DNA from 3 places in the Kluyvera sp. CHPC 1.2972 genome. Region 1 is predicted to be linked to each of the others. Evidence: predicted binding sites of a transcription regulator. Region 1 holds the regulator's gene; each other region holds the start of a gene.
What was found. The regulator CRP, encoded in region 1, controls carbon source genes, mostly activating them, when cyclic AMP is high. The targets are predictions, from matches to a motif close to ATGTGANNNNNNTCACAT.
Positions count from the first base shown of each region.

Region 2: a site for CRP is predicted at 1,851-1,868, ahead of V6944_RS19560 (PTS mannitol transporter subunit IICBA). Genes of this name have one in related genera too.
Region 3: a site for CRP is predicted at 2,280-2,297, ahead of focA (formate transporter FocA). Genes of this name have one in related genera too.

Region 1 is NZ_JAPKIB010000002.1:458,182-463,314, forward strand. Features, by position in the region: gene V6944_RS05600 (YccS/YhfK family putative transporter) at 1-1,685, opposite strand, end outside; gene crp (cAMP-activated global transcriptional regulator CRP) at 1,740-2,372, opposite strand; gene V6944_RS05610 (OsmC family protein) at 2,677-3,081, shown strand; gene V6944_RS05615 (phosphoribulokinase) at 3,178-4,041, opposite strand; gene V6944_RS05620 (YheU family protein) at 4,107-4,325, opposite strand; gene V6944_RS05625 (hydrolase) at 4,322-5,133, opposite strand, start outside.
Region 2 is NZ_JAPKIB010000016.1:73,428-78,560, forward strand. Features, by position in the region: gene bioA (adenosylmethionine--8-amino-7-oxononanoate transaminase) at 1-1,001, shown strand, start outside; gene V6944_RS19555 (kinase inhibitor) at 1,072-1,548, shown strand; gene V6944_RS19560 (PTS mannitol transporter subunit IICBA) at 2,008-3,993, shown strand; gene V6944_RS19565 (mannitol-1-phosphate 5-dehydrogenase) at 4,048-5,133, shown strand, end outside.
Region 3 is NZ_JAPKIB010000008.1:15,427-20,559, forward strand. Features, by position in the region: gene pflB (formate C-acetyltransferase) at 1-1,306, opposite strand, end outside; gene focA (formate transporter FocA) at 1,362-2,219, opposite strand; gene ycaO (30S ribosomal protein S12 methylthiotransferase accessory factor YcaO) at 2,625-4,385, opposite strand; gene serC (3-phosphoserine/phosphohydroxythreonine transaminase) at 4,795-5,133, shown strand, end outside.

The sequences.
Region 1 (5,133 bases):
GCCTGATTCAGCGTGTTGAAGAGGGTGTTGTGGGCCTGGTTGACGCGCATACGCTGATAGGCAAGCTTTGGCGCCTGCGGGTCGGGGCTTAAGATGAGACGAATGGCCTCCTGGTCTGCCTCCAGCGCCGCCTGAGCGTTTTGCCGTAGCTGGCCGCTTTGCCACTGTGGCCACAGCCAGATCATGCCGCCAAAGGCGATCAGGCAGCCGATGATGGTGTCGATAAAGCGGGCGACGATAAACTGCTCGCCGTTCAGCGTCAGAATCTGCAGGGTATACACGGCGGTAATCGTAAAACCGACGGTGGCCCAGCCATAGTGGCGGCGGATAATCAGGTAGCTCCCCAGCGTGACGATAAGCATGCCTGTCAGCGCCAGCCCTTCCGGCGCGTGGAAGTGCAGGACAACGGCGGCAATCACCAGCCCCGCCAGCGTGCCCGCTGCGCGGTGGAAAATACGCACACGGGTCGCGCCGTAGCCGTTCTGCGTGACCAGCAGCACCGTCATCAGGATCCAGTAAGGCTTCGGTAGGTGCAGTGCGGCGCCCATCAGGCTGGCGATGCTGAGCATCACGCTGAGCCGGGCGGCATTGCGCAGAGCCGGGGATTTCAGCGACAGGTAGTTTTTAAGCGCGGCGAACAGCGGCAGGCGGCGCTGTTTATCGGCCATCAGGTCACGCGGATAGAGCGGACGCTGAGAGCGCAGCACACGGGCAATGCGGCTGAAATGCCAGGCGCAGAACTGGCCGACCGGGTTATCCGGATGCTGGTCGGCAATTTTTTCCAGCGCGCCGATCTGCTTATCCATATTGAAGCGGGTCGGGTAGCGATGATAGAGAATGTCGTCCGCCAGTACCCTCAGGCGTGCCGCGACGGTTTGGGCGTTCCAGCGGATCACCGCTTCGGCGTGGCTGCGTTCAACCAGCTTTTGTACCTCTTCCGGTTGGTGCAGGCTGACGGAGATATGCTCCTGTAAATCGAGCCCCACCTGGAAAGCACGCAGCAGGCGCTTGTAATCGTTATGCTGGTTAGCCGCAAGCATGTGCAACTGCTGGTAGCATTGGGAAATCAGATCCACCACTTTCTGCTGGCGAGTGAGTAGCGGCGGCAGCGCGGTGCTCGGATCGGTGTGCTGGGTCAGCAGGCTATATTTGGCCTCGCAGTATTCGGCAAGCTGGCGGTAGAGCAGGCTCAGCGATTCCCGCAGCGGCTGTTCGCGCCACATCCAGAACCACCACCAGTTAAACAGCCCGTACCACAGCGTGCCCAGCGCGTAGAGCAGCAATGGCTCCCATATAGGCATGTTTCCCGCCAGGCTTAGGGTAAAGATGGAAGCAATCAGCGAGGCGGGCAGCAGCCGCCCGTGCAGCGCGCTGATTTCCGCCGTGACGCCCAGCAGCAGCGCCAGCCCGGTGAGGATCAACGGTAGGGGAATGTCGTGTTCCAGCAGCAGCTGTACGGCAAGGCTACAGCCAGCAAACAGGCAGCCGCCAATAATCAGGCGCTTAAAAAAGCGTTTATGCGGCGTGTCGAGGCCAGCGATATTGCAGCAGGCGGGCACTAAGGAGAACAGCAGACCTTGCTGGAGGTGGCCGAGAAGCAGCCCAATGGCAACCGGCAGGCATAACACCAGCGTTTGCCGCAGTGCATAGTTGACTTCCGGGTGGTAAATCAGCCTGCGCCACATAGGGGGAAAACAAAAATGGCGTATTGCTTTCACAATACGCCATTTTGGGCCGGATTAGCGGGTACCGTAAACGACAATGGTTTTGCCGTGCGCGGAGATCAGGTTCTGATCTTCCAGCATTTTCAGAATACGGCCCACGGTTTCACGGGAGCAGCCAACGATCTGACCGATTTCCTGACGGGTGATTTTAATCTGCATACCGTCTGGGTGGGTCATAGCATCAGGCTGTTTCGCCAGGTTCAGCAGGGTCTGTGCGATACGACCGGTAACGTCCAGGAAGGCCAGGTTACCGACTTTTTCGGAAGTGACCTGCAGACGACGCGCCATCTGAGAAGAGAGACGCATCAGAATGTCCGGGTTAACCTGGATCAGCTGACGGAATTTTTTATAAGAGATTTCAGCAACTTCACAAGCGGTTTTTGCTCGTACCCATGCGCTGCGTTCCTGGCCTTCTTCGAACAGACCCAGCTCGCCGATAAAATCGCCCTGGTTGAGGTAAGAGAGGATCATCTCTTTGCCTTCTTCGTCCTTGATGAGTACAGCCACGGAGCCTTTTACGATGTAATACAGCGTCTCTGCTTTTTCACCCTGGTGAATCAGCGTGCTCTTCGATGGGTACTTATGAATATGGCAATGAGACAAGAACCATTCGAGAGTAGGGTCTGTTTGCGGTTTGCCAAGCACCATGCGCGGTTATCCTCTGTTATAAGCTCTTCCCAGCGGCAAAAACATTGCAGCCACTGGTTGCAATAGTATCCTTCCCGTTACCTGGGAAGTCGGCTGTCGAATAGGGTCGCAGCCTGTAATGTGATGTCCTCTGCATACATGCAGTACGTTTATGTATTACCGTAGCATCCTGACTGTTTTAGCATAGCTTTTGCCGTGTGTCTCCTGGTGTCTCGCTTCAGCATGACGTCGATCGCCTTCCATTGCGAGAATTGTTATGTGCGCGTAATCTGAGAAGAAAATTGCAACCTGGGAGTTAAATATTATGCAAGCGCGTGTGAAATGGGTTGAGGGGTTAACCTTCCTCGGTGAGTCAGCTTCAGGCCACCAAATTTTGATGGACGGTAACTCTGGCGATAAAGCGCCAAGCCCGATGGAAGTGGTGCTGATGGCCGCCGGCGGTTGCAGCGCGATTGACGTGGTCTCCATCCTGCAAAAAGGTCGCAATGACGTGACCGACTGCGAAGTGAAGCTCACCTCCGAGCGTCGTGAAGAAGCCCCGCGTCTGTTTACGCACATCAATCTGCACTTTATCGTCACCGGTAAAGATCTGAAGGATGCGGCGGTATCACGCGCGGTGGATCTGTCTGCTGAGAAATACTGCTCGGTTGCGCTGATGCTCGAAAAAGCGGTGAACATCACCCACTCTTACGAAGTGATCGAAGGCTGATTACATGCCAGACGTAGCCCGGCCGAACGCAGTGACGCCGGGGCCATTCCCGGCGTCGGTGCTTGCGCACCTCGTCCGGGCTACCTGGTCTTGATGCTAGTTCCTGCCTTCCATCAGCCGCTGCACCAGCGGCGTCATGATTAATTCCATTGCCAGCCCCATCTTCCCGCCGGGAACGACCAGCGTATTCATATGCGAGATAAATGAACCCTGCAACATGGCCAGTAGCCACGGGTAGTCGATGTGGTCGAGATTACGGAAGTGAATCACCACGAAACTCTCGTCCAGCGACGGAATGCTTTTTGCCGCAAACGGGTTCGAAGTGTCGACCGTCGGCACGCGCTGGAAGTTGATATGGGTGCGGGAGAACTGCGGGGTAATGAAGTTGATGTAGTCTTCCATCGACCGTACCACCGAATCCATCACCGCTTCGCGGGAGTGACCGCGCTCGCTGGTGTCGCGGATCATCTTCTGAATCCACTCCAGGTTAACAATCGGTACCACGCCGACCAACAGATCGACATGGCGAGCCACATCGTGCTGCGGGGTAACGACGCCACCGTGCAGTCCTTCATAGAACAGCACATCGGTCGGTTCCGGCAGCGGCTGCCACGGCGTAAACGTGCCGGGCACCTGGTTCCACGGCACCGCTTCGTCGTAGGTATGCAGGTATTTGCGCGATTTCCCTTGCCCGTTCAGGCCGTAGTCGCGAAAGGTCTGTTCCAGCAGGCCAAAGTCGTTGGCATCCGGCCCGAAGTAGCTGATATGGCGGCCAAGGTCACGGGCCTTGCGGATAGCCATATCCATTTCAGGGCGGGTATAGCGGTGAAAGCTGTCGCCTTCGACTTCCGCCGCGCGCAGGTTGAGCTGAGCAAAGATTTTACGGAACGCGAGGCTGGTGGTGGTGGTTCCTGCTCCGCTGGAGCCGGTAACGGCAATGACCGGATGTTTGGCAGACATGCGAATAACTCCCTGAACAGACGACAACGGAAGCGGGTAAAACGCTCCCTATCGTTAGAGTATAGTTAACCGCGAAATTGGTTACGGGGCATGATGTTGACGGTCTCGTGAAGCTCAGACCAGACCAGCACCGCTTCGCCTGTTTGTAGCTGGTGTTTGACGTCGGCGACCTTTTGCGCAAGTGAACGTTCATATTCACCATAATCAGTGCCTTCGCGCAAGACAAAGCTTTCAATCAGATTATCCAGCGTCTCCGGGTCGATATCCTGCCAGGGAATCATCATGCTTTTGCTCCTAGCCACGGCATCAGCCAGTTGGGGATGCGTTTTTCCAGCCACATTTCCGGGTGACGCAGGGTGCCGCCGATAAACCCGACATGGCCGCCGTACTCAGTAAGCTGGTAGACGACGTTATCCGGCAGCTCTTCCTGGGCAGGAATAGAGTGATGGTCCATAAACGGATCGTCTTTTGAGTGGATGATCAGCGTCGGCTTGGTGATTTTGCTTAGGATCGGCATCGCACTACATTGACGGTAGTAATCGATCGCGTCGGCGAAGCCGTGGATCTTCGAGGTGATCGAATCGTCGAACTCGCGGATGCGGCGCATGCTTTTCAGCTGACGCAGATCCACCGGCAGCGAGCCGGGGTAGGCTTTGAGCTTACGAGCGGCGTTGCCTTTCAGCAGATTCAGCAGATAGCGCTGATAGACCCGCGAGAAGCCTTTATCCATATGGTAGCTGCAGGCTTCCAGCATAAACGGCGCGGAGACAATCACTGCCGCATCTATCGGCACGTCATCACCCTCTTTGGCCAGCAGGCAGGCTAGCATATTGCCGCCAAGCGAGTACCCGACCGCTGCCGTTGGCGCTTTACCATATTCACGCTGCAGCCAGTTCAGGAACCAGGTGCCGTCTTCCGTTTCACCCGAGTGATAAATACGGTTCAGACGGTTCGGCTCGCCGCTGCAGCCGCGAAAATGCATCACCACACCCAGCCAGCCTTGCGCTTTCGCCGCGTTAATCAGGCCATGCGCGTACGGGCTGTGCAAACTGCCCTCCAGACCATGAAACACCACCAGACGAGGCTTATGCA
Region 2 (5,133 bases), on a different contig from region 1:
CGATGACCCCGGAGCCGCTGGAGTGCGTGTTCCTGGCCGATTCGGGTTCGGTGGCGGTGGAAGTGGCGATGAAAATGGCGTTGCAGTACTGGCAGGCCAAAGGCGAGTCGCGTCAGCGTTTCCTGACCTTCCGCAACGGCTATCACGGCGATACCTTTGGCGCAATGTCGGTGTGCGACCCGGATAACTCGATGCACAGCCTGTGGAAGGGCTACCTGCCGGAGAACCTCTTCGCGCCCGCGCCGCATAGCCGCTTTGACGGGGAGTTTGACGAGTATGATATGGTGGCCTTTGCCCGCCTGATGGCCGCGCATCGTCACGAAATTGCTGCCGTTATTCTTGAGCCTGTCGTTCAGGGTGCGGGCGGCATGCGGATGTATCATCCGGAGTGGCTCAAACGAATTCGTAAGATGTGCGATCGCGAAGGGATCCTGCTGATTGCCGATGAAATTGCCACCGGCTTTGGCCGTACCGGCAAGCTCTTTGCCTGCGATCATGCGGGCATCAGCGCCGATATTCTGTGTCTCGGAAAAGCACTAACCGGCGGCACCATGACCCTCTCCGCTGCTATCACCACCCGTGAGGTTGCCGAGACCATCAGCAACGGTGAAGCGGGCTGCTTTATGCACGGCCCCACTTTTATGGGCAACCCGCTGGCCTGCGCTGTCGCCACTGAAAGCCTGGCGCTGCTGGAGAGCGGCGAGTGGCAAACGCAAGTGGCGGCGATTGAACGTCAGCTCAAGCGCGAACTCGCTCCGGCCGCCGACGCACCGCTGGTCGCCGATGTCCGCGTGCTGGGGGCCATTGGCGTCGTCGAGACGCGCTATCCGGTGAACCCGGCGTTGCTCCAGCGCTTCTTCGTCGAACAAGGGGTGTGGATCCGTCCGTTTGGCCGCCTGATTTATCTGATGCCACCGTACCCGATTACGCCGCAGCAGTTGACACGTCTGACGCGGGCGGTGTGTCTGGCGGTCGAGCAGGAAACATTTTTTATCCAATAAGCTGCGGTAATCTCCCCACGTTACCGCTACACTCCTTTGTTAATCAGTTGATTAACAAAGGAGGCAGTTGATGAAATTAGTCAGTCACGACCTGCGTGACGGTGAAAAGCTCCCTCATCGCCAGGTGTTCAACGGCATGGGCTACGATGGCGAAAACCTATCTCCCCATCTGGCCTGGGATGACGTTCCTGCGGGCACCAAAAGCTTTGTCGTAACCTGCTACGATCCGGATGCGCCAACCGGCTCCGGTTGGTGGCACTGGATCGTTGCCAATATTCCAGCCGATACCCGCGAACTGCCAACCGGTGCAGGTTCAGGCCTGGTCGGGTTACCGGCAGGCGCCCTGCAAACCCGTACTGACTTTGGTAAAGCGGGCTACGGCGGCGCGGCACCGCCGAAAGGCGAAACCCACCGTTATATCTTCACCGTCCATGCGATGGACGTTGAAAGCATTGAGGTTGATGAAGGCGCCAGCGGCGCGATGGTCGGCTTCAACGTGCACTTCCATAGCCTCGGCAGCGCATCCATCACCGCCCTGTTCAGCTAATCGCAGCCTAATCTGTTCACGCCCTGCCGGGGAAACCTCGCAGGGCTTTTTTATGGCTGACACGAAGCGCTGTAATTTTCTAACGTAAACGCCAGTGCATGACAGGAAAGCGCAGTAGTGTGAGGGGAATGTAAATTTATCTTGTGAATTTGATCACAATTTAAAAACAAACACGCCAATACAAAAGGTGATTTAAATCACAAAAAACAGGACAGGAAAGGACGTATTTTCGCTTTGTAGCCGACTTACAGCCATTTTATGTGACAGCGATCACCAAAAGTGACCTATTGATGGGGTGATGAGAGTGATCAAGATCACAAACACCCCTCGGGGTACGCGAGACGAAAACGCCGTGATAGAGTCGATTTTGCATACTGAACGACTGGATGGTTTTTGGCGAAACCATCACAACTATGACGACGCGCAGCATCTAAGACGCGCACCACGAGGGGTGTTTTTATGTTATCACCAGATATCAAGGTCAAGGTACAGAATTTTGGCCGCTTCCTCAGCAATATGGTGATGCCCAATATTGGCGCATTCATTGCCTGGGGTTTGATTACTGCACTGTTTATTCCCACCGGATGGCTCCCTAACGAGACGTTAGCCAAACTGGTCGGCCCGATGATCACCTATCTGCTGCCGCTGTTAATCGGTTATACCGGCGGCCGTCTTATCGGCGGCGAGCGCGGCGGCGTGGTCGGTGCCATCACTACCATGGGCGTTATCGTTGGCGCTGATATGCCAATGTTTATGGGCGCAATGATTGCTGGTCCACTGGGCGGCTGGGCGATTAAACGCTTCGACCGCTGGGTTGACGGCAAAATCAAAAGCGGCTTTGAGATGCTGGTGAACAACTTCTCAGCCGGTATCATCGGCATGCTGTTGGCTATGCTCGCCTTCCTGGCGATTGGCCCGATGGTTGAGCTGCTCTCTAAAGCGCTGGCGACCGGTGTTAACGTCATGGTGCAGAACAACCTGCTGCCGCTGACCTCTATCTTTGTTGAACCGGCAAAAATTCTGTTCCTCAACAATGCGATTAACCACGGTATCTTCTCACCGCTGGGCATTCAGCAGGCCACCGAAACCGGTAAATCTATCTTCTTCCTGATTGAAGCGAACCCAGGCCCAGGCCTCGGCGTGCTGCTGGCGTACATGTTCTTTGGTAAAGGCAGCGCCAAGCAGTCCGCGGGCGGTGCGGCGATTATTCACTTCTTCGGTGGCATCCACGAAATCTACTTCCCGTACGTGCTGATGAACCCGCGCCTGCTGCTGGCGGTGATTCTGGGCGGCATGACCGGCGTCTTTACCCTGACCCTGTTCAACGCCGGCCTGGTTTCCCCGGCCTCTCCTGGCTCTATCTTTGCCGTACTGCTGATGACACCGAAGGCCTCTATTATTGGCGTGGTGCTGTCGATTCTGGCCTCAACGCTGGTCTCTTTCCTGACCGCCTCCATGTTGCTGAAACGCGTTCGCGTTGGCGATGAAGAGAGCAACGGCCTGGCGGAAGCCACCCGTCGCATGCAGAGCCTGAAGCAGCAGTCAAAATCCGGCGAGAAATCCTCCGGCGAACTGCCACAGCCAGCAATGCGCAGCGAAACGCTCGACCTGTCTAAAGATCTGCACCACGTACGTAAAATCATCGTGGCGTGCGATGCGGGTATGGGCTCCAGCGCATTGGGCGCAGGCGTACTGCGCAAGAAGGTGAAGGATGCGGGCCTGACCCACATTTCGGTGAGCAACTGCGCGATTAACAGCCTGCCTGACGACGTTGACCTGGTGATTACCCATCAGGACTTAACCGAACGCGCCATGCGCTTTGCGCCACAGGCGATGCACATGTCGCTCTCCAACTTCCTCGACAGCGGCCTGTATACCGACCTGACCACCCGCCTGCTGGCAGCCAAACTGCCTGCCGCCGCGAACGACAGCCGTCTCATCAACCAGACGATTATCGCGGCGAACGATGACGCTTTCGACGGCACCGAGCGCGATGAGAATCTGTTTAAGCTCAGCGCGGACAACATTTTCCTCAACCTGACCGCTGAAAATAAGGCTCAAGCTATTCGCTTTGCCGGTGAGATGCTGGTCTCCGGTGGCTACGTTGAACCGGACTATGTTGATGCCATGCTGGCGCGTGAAGCGCTGACCACCACTTACCTGGGAGAATCCATTGCGGTGCCGCACGGTACCGTAGAAGCCAAAGACCGCGTGCTGCGCACCGGGATTGTCATTTGCCAGTACCCGCAAGGCGTTCGATTCGGCGATGAGCCGGACGATATCGCCCGCCTGGTTATCGGCATTGCAGCCCGCAACAACGAGCACGTTCAGGTTATCGCCCGCTTAGCGAACGCCCTGGATGATAAAGACGTGATTGAGCGTCTGACGCAGACCAGCAGCGTGCAGGAAATTCTACAAATCCTGTCCGGCGAACAAGCAGCATAAGGCTTCAGGGGCGAAACGCCCCTGACATGGAAAGTTTTTCTCGAGGTCAGATTTATGAAAGCGATTCATTTTGGTGCAGGGAATATTGGTCGGGGATTTATCGGCAAACTGCTGGCCGATGCCCAGGCGGAGTTAACCTTTGCCGACGTTAACCAGCCACTGGTCGATCAGTTGGCGCACCAGCAGCACTATCAGGTCAACGTGGTGGGAGAAAATGCCCGCATCGAGCAGGTTAACCGCGTCAGCGCTATCCACAGCAACAGCCCGGATGCCATCCAGCAGATTGCTGAAGCCGACATTATCACCACCGCCGTGGGCCCACAGGTATTGAGCAAAATCGCCAGTACGCTGGCGCAGGGACTGATTGCCCGTCATGACAACGGTAATCATCAACCGATGAATATCATCGCCTGCGAGAATATGGTGCGCGGCACCAGCCAGCTCAAACAGCACGTGCTGCAGGCGATGCCAGCCGAGCTGCACGGCTGGGTGGAAGAGCATATTGGTTTCGTCGATTCCGCGGTAGACCGTATCGTACCGCCGGGCTCAGCGGCGAACGACGATCCGCTGGATGTAACCGTGGAAACTTTTAGCGAGTGGATTGTCGACAGCACGCAGTTCAAAGGCGCACTGCCGGAAATCGCCGGTATGGAGTCCACCAGCAATCTGATGGCCTATATCGAGCGTAAGCTGTTTACCCTCAATACCGGTCATGCAATTACCGCTTATCTTGGTCAACTGGCCGGGCATAAAACGATTCGCGATGCCATTCTGGACCCGGCCATTCGCGATGTGGTGAAAGGCGCGATGGTGGAGAGCGGCAACGTGCTGATCAAACGCTACGGCTTTAACCCTGAGCAGCATGCGGCCTATATCGAGAAGATCCTGACCCGCTTTGAGAACCCGTACCTGCACGATGACGTGGAGCGCGTGGGGCGTCAGCCGCTGCGCAAGCTCAGCGACGGCGACCGTCTGATCAAGCCATTGCGCGGCACGCTGGAGTACGGTTTGCCTCATAGCAACCTGGTGATGGGCATTGCGGCAGCGTTAAGCTATCGCAGCGGCGATGACCCGCAGGCGCAAGAAATGGCGAGCCTGCTGCGCGATAATGGCGTCACCCACACCGTCACCCAGGTCTGC
Region 3 (5,133 bases), on a different contig from region 1:
GTGCGCCGAAGAACTGCATTTGTTTACCAACGATCATTGGGCTTACGCAGCAAGCGATAGCGTAATCATCGTTGTTAAAGTCAGGACGCATCAGGTCATCGTTCTCGTACTGCAGAGAAGAGGTGTCGATGGACACTTTAGCGGCATATTTTTTGAACGCCAGTGGCAGTTTCTCAGACCACAGAACGGTGATGTTCGGCTCTGGAGAAGGACCCATGGTGTACAGGGTGTTCAGGAAACGGAAGCTGTTTTTGGTAACCAGAGTACGGCCATCAACGCCCATACCTGCGATAGATTCAGTCGCCCAGATTGGGTCGCCGGAGAACAGTTCATCATACTCAGGGGTACGCAGGAAGCGAACCATACGCAGTTTCATGACCAGGTGGTCAATCATTTCCTGAGCGTCTTGCTCAGTGATTTTGCCTGCTTTCAGGTCACGTTCGATGTAGATATCCAGGAAGCTGGAGGTACGACCGAAGGACATTGCCGCGCCGTTCTGAGATTTAACCGCAGCCAGGTAGCCGAAGTAAGTCCACTGGATAGCTTCCTGAGCGTTGGTAGCCGGACCAGAGATGTCGTAGCCGTATTTAGCAGCCATCTCTTTGATCTGACCCAGCGCACGGTGCTGTTCAGAGATTTCTTCACGCAGACGGATAGTCGCTTCCAGGTTTACGCCGTTTTCCAGGTCAGACTGCAGAGACAGGAACTGTGCGTATTTGTCTTTCATCAGGAAGTCGATACCGTACACCGCGATGCGACGGTAGTCACCGATGATACGACCACGGCCGTAAGCATCTGGCAGACCAGTCAGAACGCCAGATTTACGGCAGTTCAGAATGTCTTTGGTGTAAACATCGAATACGCCCTGGTTATGGGTTTTACGGTATTCGGTGAAGATTTTTTTGATCATTGGATCCAGTTCGCGATCATACGCTTTGCAGGAACCTTCGATCATTTTGATGCCACCGAACGGGATAAGAGCACGTTTCAGTGGGGCTTCAGTCTGCAGGCCAACGATTTTTTCCAGCGACTTATTAATGTAGCCAGCGTCGTGGGAAGTGATGGTTGAAGCTACGGCGGTGTCAAAGTCAACTGGCGCATGGGTGCGGTTTTCCAGTTTAACGCCTTCCATAACGCTGTCCCACAGCTTGGTGGTCGCTTCAGTAGCGCCAGCCAGGAAGGACTCGTCACCCTCATACGGAGTGTAGTTTTTCTGGATGAAGTCACGTAAGTTTACTTCATTCTGCCAATCACCTTTGGTAAAACCTTCCCAGGCTGCGGCTAACTTTTCATTAAGTTCGGACATGTAACACCTACCTTCTTAAGTGGACTTTTTATTTACTGCCTGGAGCAATCGTCAATTAATGACGGTCACCGCCACGCAGGTAAATGACCCAGTATGTCAACCCAACCAGCAAACCGCCGCCGATGATGTTCCCGATAGTGACGGGAATCAGGTTATCGGTGATGAAGTGCATCACGGTCAGGTGAGAGAAACTTTCCGGAGTAGAACCGATAGCGGTCCAGAATTCCGGGCTAGCAAAATCGCGTATTACGATACCCATTGGGATCATAAACATGTTTGCGATACTGTGCTCAAAACCGCTGGCAACGAACATGGCAACCGGTAAAACCATAATCATGGCTTTATCCATCAGGCTGCGACCAGAGTAGCTCATCCACACTGCCAGGCAGACCATCAGGTTCGCCAGGATGCCGAGAGCGACGGCTTCGATAAATGTATGGTGCATTTTGTGGTCAGCGGTTTGCAGGACGTTAAGCCCCCATCCGCCGTTGGCCGTCATGTACTCGCCGGACAGCCACATCAGCATCACGAAGAGCAAGCAGCCAATCAGGTTACCAACATAGACGTTGAGCCAGTTTTTCGCCAATTGACCCCAGGTAATGCGGCCGCTGGCTTTCGCCACCACGATCAGCACGGTAGAGGTAAAGAGGTCTGCGCCACAAATCACGCAAAGAATTAAGCCCAAGGAGAAGCAAATACCACCAATGAGTTTCGCGATGCCGAATGGCATACCTGCGGTACCCGTGGTTGCGGTAATGTAAAAAACAAAAGCAATCGAGATAAAGACGCCCGCAGTAATCGCCAGATAAAAGGTTTTCAGCGGATGCTTGGTTGCTTTATAGACACCCGCTTCTTCGGCAACTTTGGCCATCGCAGCAGGAAGGAGTAGATCAAAAGGGTTGTCAGCTTTCACACTAACTCTCTCTTTTTATTTAATCGGCGACGAGATACTAACAAAGCATTATAGATGAGAATTTGATATAGATCATATCTCGCCTGGCTTATAGGCCTGAAGAACGAATGGTTTTTCAACGATCTCAGGGTAAGTGTTTGAGCTATAAGATAAAAATAATTTTTAAGATTTGCAAATTCAGTTGAATTTTTTCTTTACCCTTCATTTTACTCGTTAATTAAAATGGAGTAATGATCGGGCAAATTAACAACAAACGTAAGCTACTAAATATAGTATTTACTTATATTTAACTTTATTTTCACACATTCGCGAGGCGAAGCGCGAAAATAAAAAAAGGGGCCATCAATTGGCCCCGTAATATAGCGTAGACGGTACGTTAAACCTACTTTTTCTGCGGGAAAAGCCTTATTTCGCCCAGAAAGCGGCTTTCGCACGCTGCAGCTTTTCGTAAGCCTGCAACAGCGACTGATGCGCCGGGAAGGCTTCCAGAGAACCGTCTGCTGGCTGCAGGCCGTAGAAGGCCTCTTCACCGCTCAGTGCCGCGCTGGCCGCTTCAACGGCGTCTGCACCGTACATACGTACAAACGCGTTCAGGTACTGCAGCGGCTCACGCTCTTCTTCCTGAGACAGCAGCAGCAGCGTCTGCAGGCAGCGGTAGTAGTTGGCGCGCTCAGGGCTGAATACTGACGCGTTGAACTCCATGGTCCACTCGGTCCAGATCAGCGCCTGCTCGAGATCGCCACCCGCCAGTGCCAGCATTGCTTTCAGCTCGCCCACGCGCAGGGTAGACCAGCCGTTATTCGGGCCAGTCGCCAGGCCCAGCAGTTCACGTACGCGGGTGAAATCGTCCAGACCTTCGTCATCCATCTGTTCGATCAGATTCAGATACTCTTCTTTTTCCCACTCGCTACCCGGCAGGGAGAGAATGGTGTCACGCAGATGGCTGCCCATATTGTTATTGGCGAGCCACAGATCTTCTGCCGGATAGATATCGGACATGCCCGGTACGATGATGCGGCAAGCGTAAACGCTCAGGTGCTCGTAGTCGGCAATGTACACTTCTTTATCTTCTTCTTTGAAGATAGCCATCAGGGTGGCGAACTCTTCTTCGGTGGTGCCTGAGAAATTCCAGTCGGCAAACGGGTAGTCTGCATCCTGTTTGAACATATCCCAGGAAATCAGACCACTGGAGTCGATGAAGTGGGTTTCGAGGTTGGTGTGTTCTGCTACTTCTTCATCGTCGAAGGTTGGCGGGGTGAACACATCGAGATCTTTCAGGCCGCGGCCCTGCAGCAGTTCGGTGACCGTACGTTCCAGCGCGACGCCGAAATCAGGGTGGGCACCGAAGGAGGCGAAGCAGGTGCCGTTGGCTGGGTTGAACAGTACCACGCAGATAACCGGGTATTTACCACCCAGGGAACCGTCGTAAGCGAAGATTGGGAAACCTTCCGCTTCCAGCGTTTTGATGGACTCAACGACGCCTGGGTAGCGCGCCAGCACCTCGGCCGGGATTTCCGGCAGGCTGATGCTTTCCGCGATGATGCGGTTTTTCACGTAGCGTTCGAAGACCTCCGACAGACCCTGAACGCGCGCTTCGTTGCGGGTGTTGCCCGCAGACATGCCGTTAGAGACGTACAGGTTGGCCACGATGTTCATCGGGATATAGATGGTTTCACCGTCTGACTGACGGGTGAATGGCAGGCCGCATACGCCGCGATCGTCGTTGCCGGACTGCAGATCAACCAGCATGCTGGCGGTCAACTGATCGTCAGGATCGTAGAAAGCGCGCAGGCGAGCGTCGAGCAAACCTTCCGGTACTTCATCGTCGTCGGTCAGCGGGAACCATTTTTCGTTCGGGTAGTGAACGAACGGGTCGTTAGCGATTTTGTCGCCCAGCCAAAAGTCAGCGAAGAAATAGTTGGTGGAGAGACGTTCAAAATACTCGCCCAGCGCGGAGGCCAGCGCGGCTTTTTTGGTTGCGCCTTTACCGTTGGTAAAGCACAGAGAGCATGCCTTATCACGAATATGCACCGACCAGACGTTAGGAACCGGGTTCAGCCAGGAAGCTTCTTCAATATCGAAGCCCAGGTCGAGCAGCTTTTGCTGGAAGCGAGCGATGGAATCTTCCAGTGCGGCATCTTTGCCGGGAATATAGGTTTGCGTCATAGCAATCTCTTTTGTCGTACGGAAAGCGCGCAATGATACGGGGTTTGCATGACAATCGCTATACGCTTCATCCTTCAAGTTGTCTCTGCGTTGGCTGCGCTCGTTCACCCCAGTCACGTACTTATGTACGCTCCTGGGGATTCACTCCCTTGCCACCTTGATACAACTTGAATGATTTTGCGTAGAAACTTCATCCAGCAAATACAAATAGCGGAATAGACCATTTTGTTTCGTCAAGTCGATAGATTCTGTTGTGTGATTCTCTACGCATTTTTGCCCTGTGCGGGATTATCCGTTGCGGGCTGTGTCACTGAATGATAAAACCAATAGCCACAGGAATAACTTATGCCCACGCGTTTGATGACGCGCGAGGCATGCGGTCAGACAACATTGCAATGTGGTGAGGGTTATGGCTCAGGTTTTTAATTTCAGTTCAGGTCCGGCAATGCTTCCGGCAGATGTCCTTAAACTGGCGCAAAAAGAACTTTGCGACTGGAACGGATTAGGCACGTCGGTAATGGAAGTTAGCCACCGCGGTAAAGAGTTTATCCACGTGGCAGAGGAAGCAGAAAAAGATTTCCGCGACCTGCTTAACATCCCTTCCAACTACAAGGTTCTGTTCTGTCACGGTGGTGGACGCGGGCAGTTCGCGGGCGTACCGCTGAACATTCTCGGCGACAAAACCACTGCGGACTACGTTGACGCAGGCTACTGGGCGGCAAGCGCGGTTAAAGAAGCGAAAAAATAC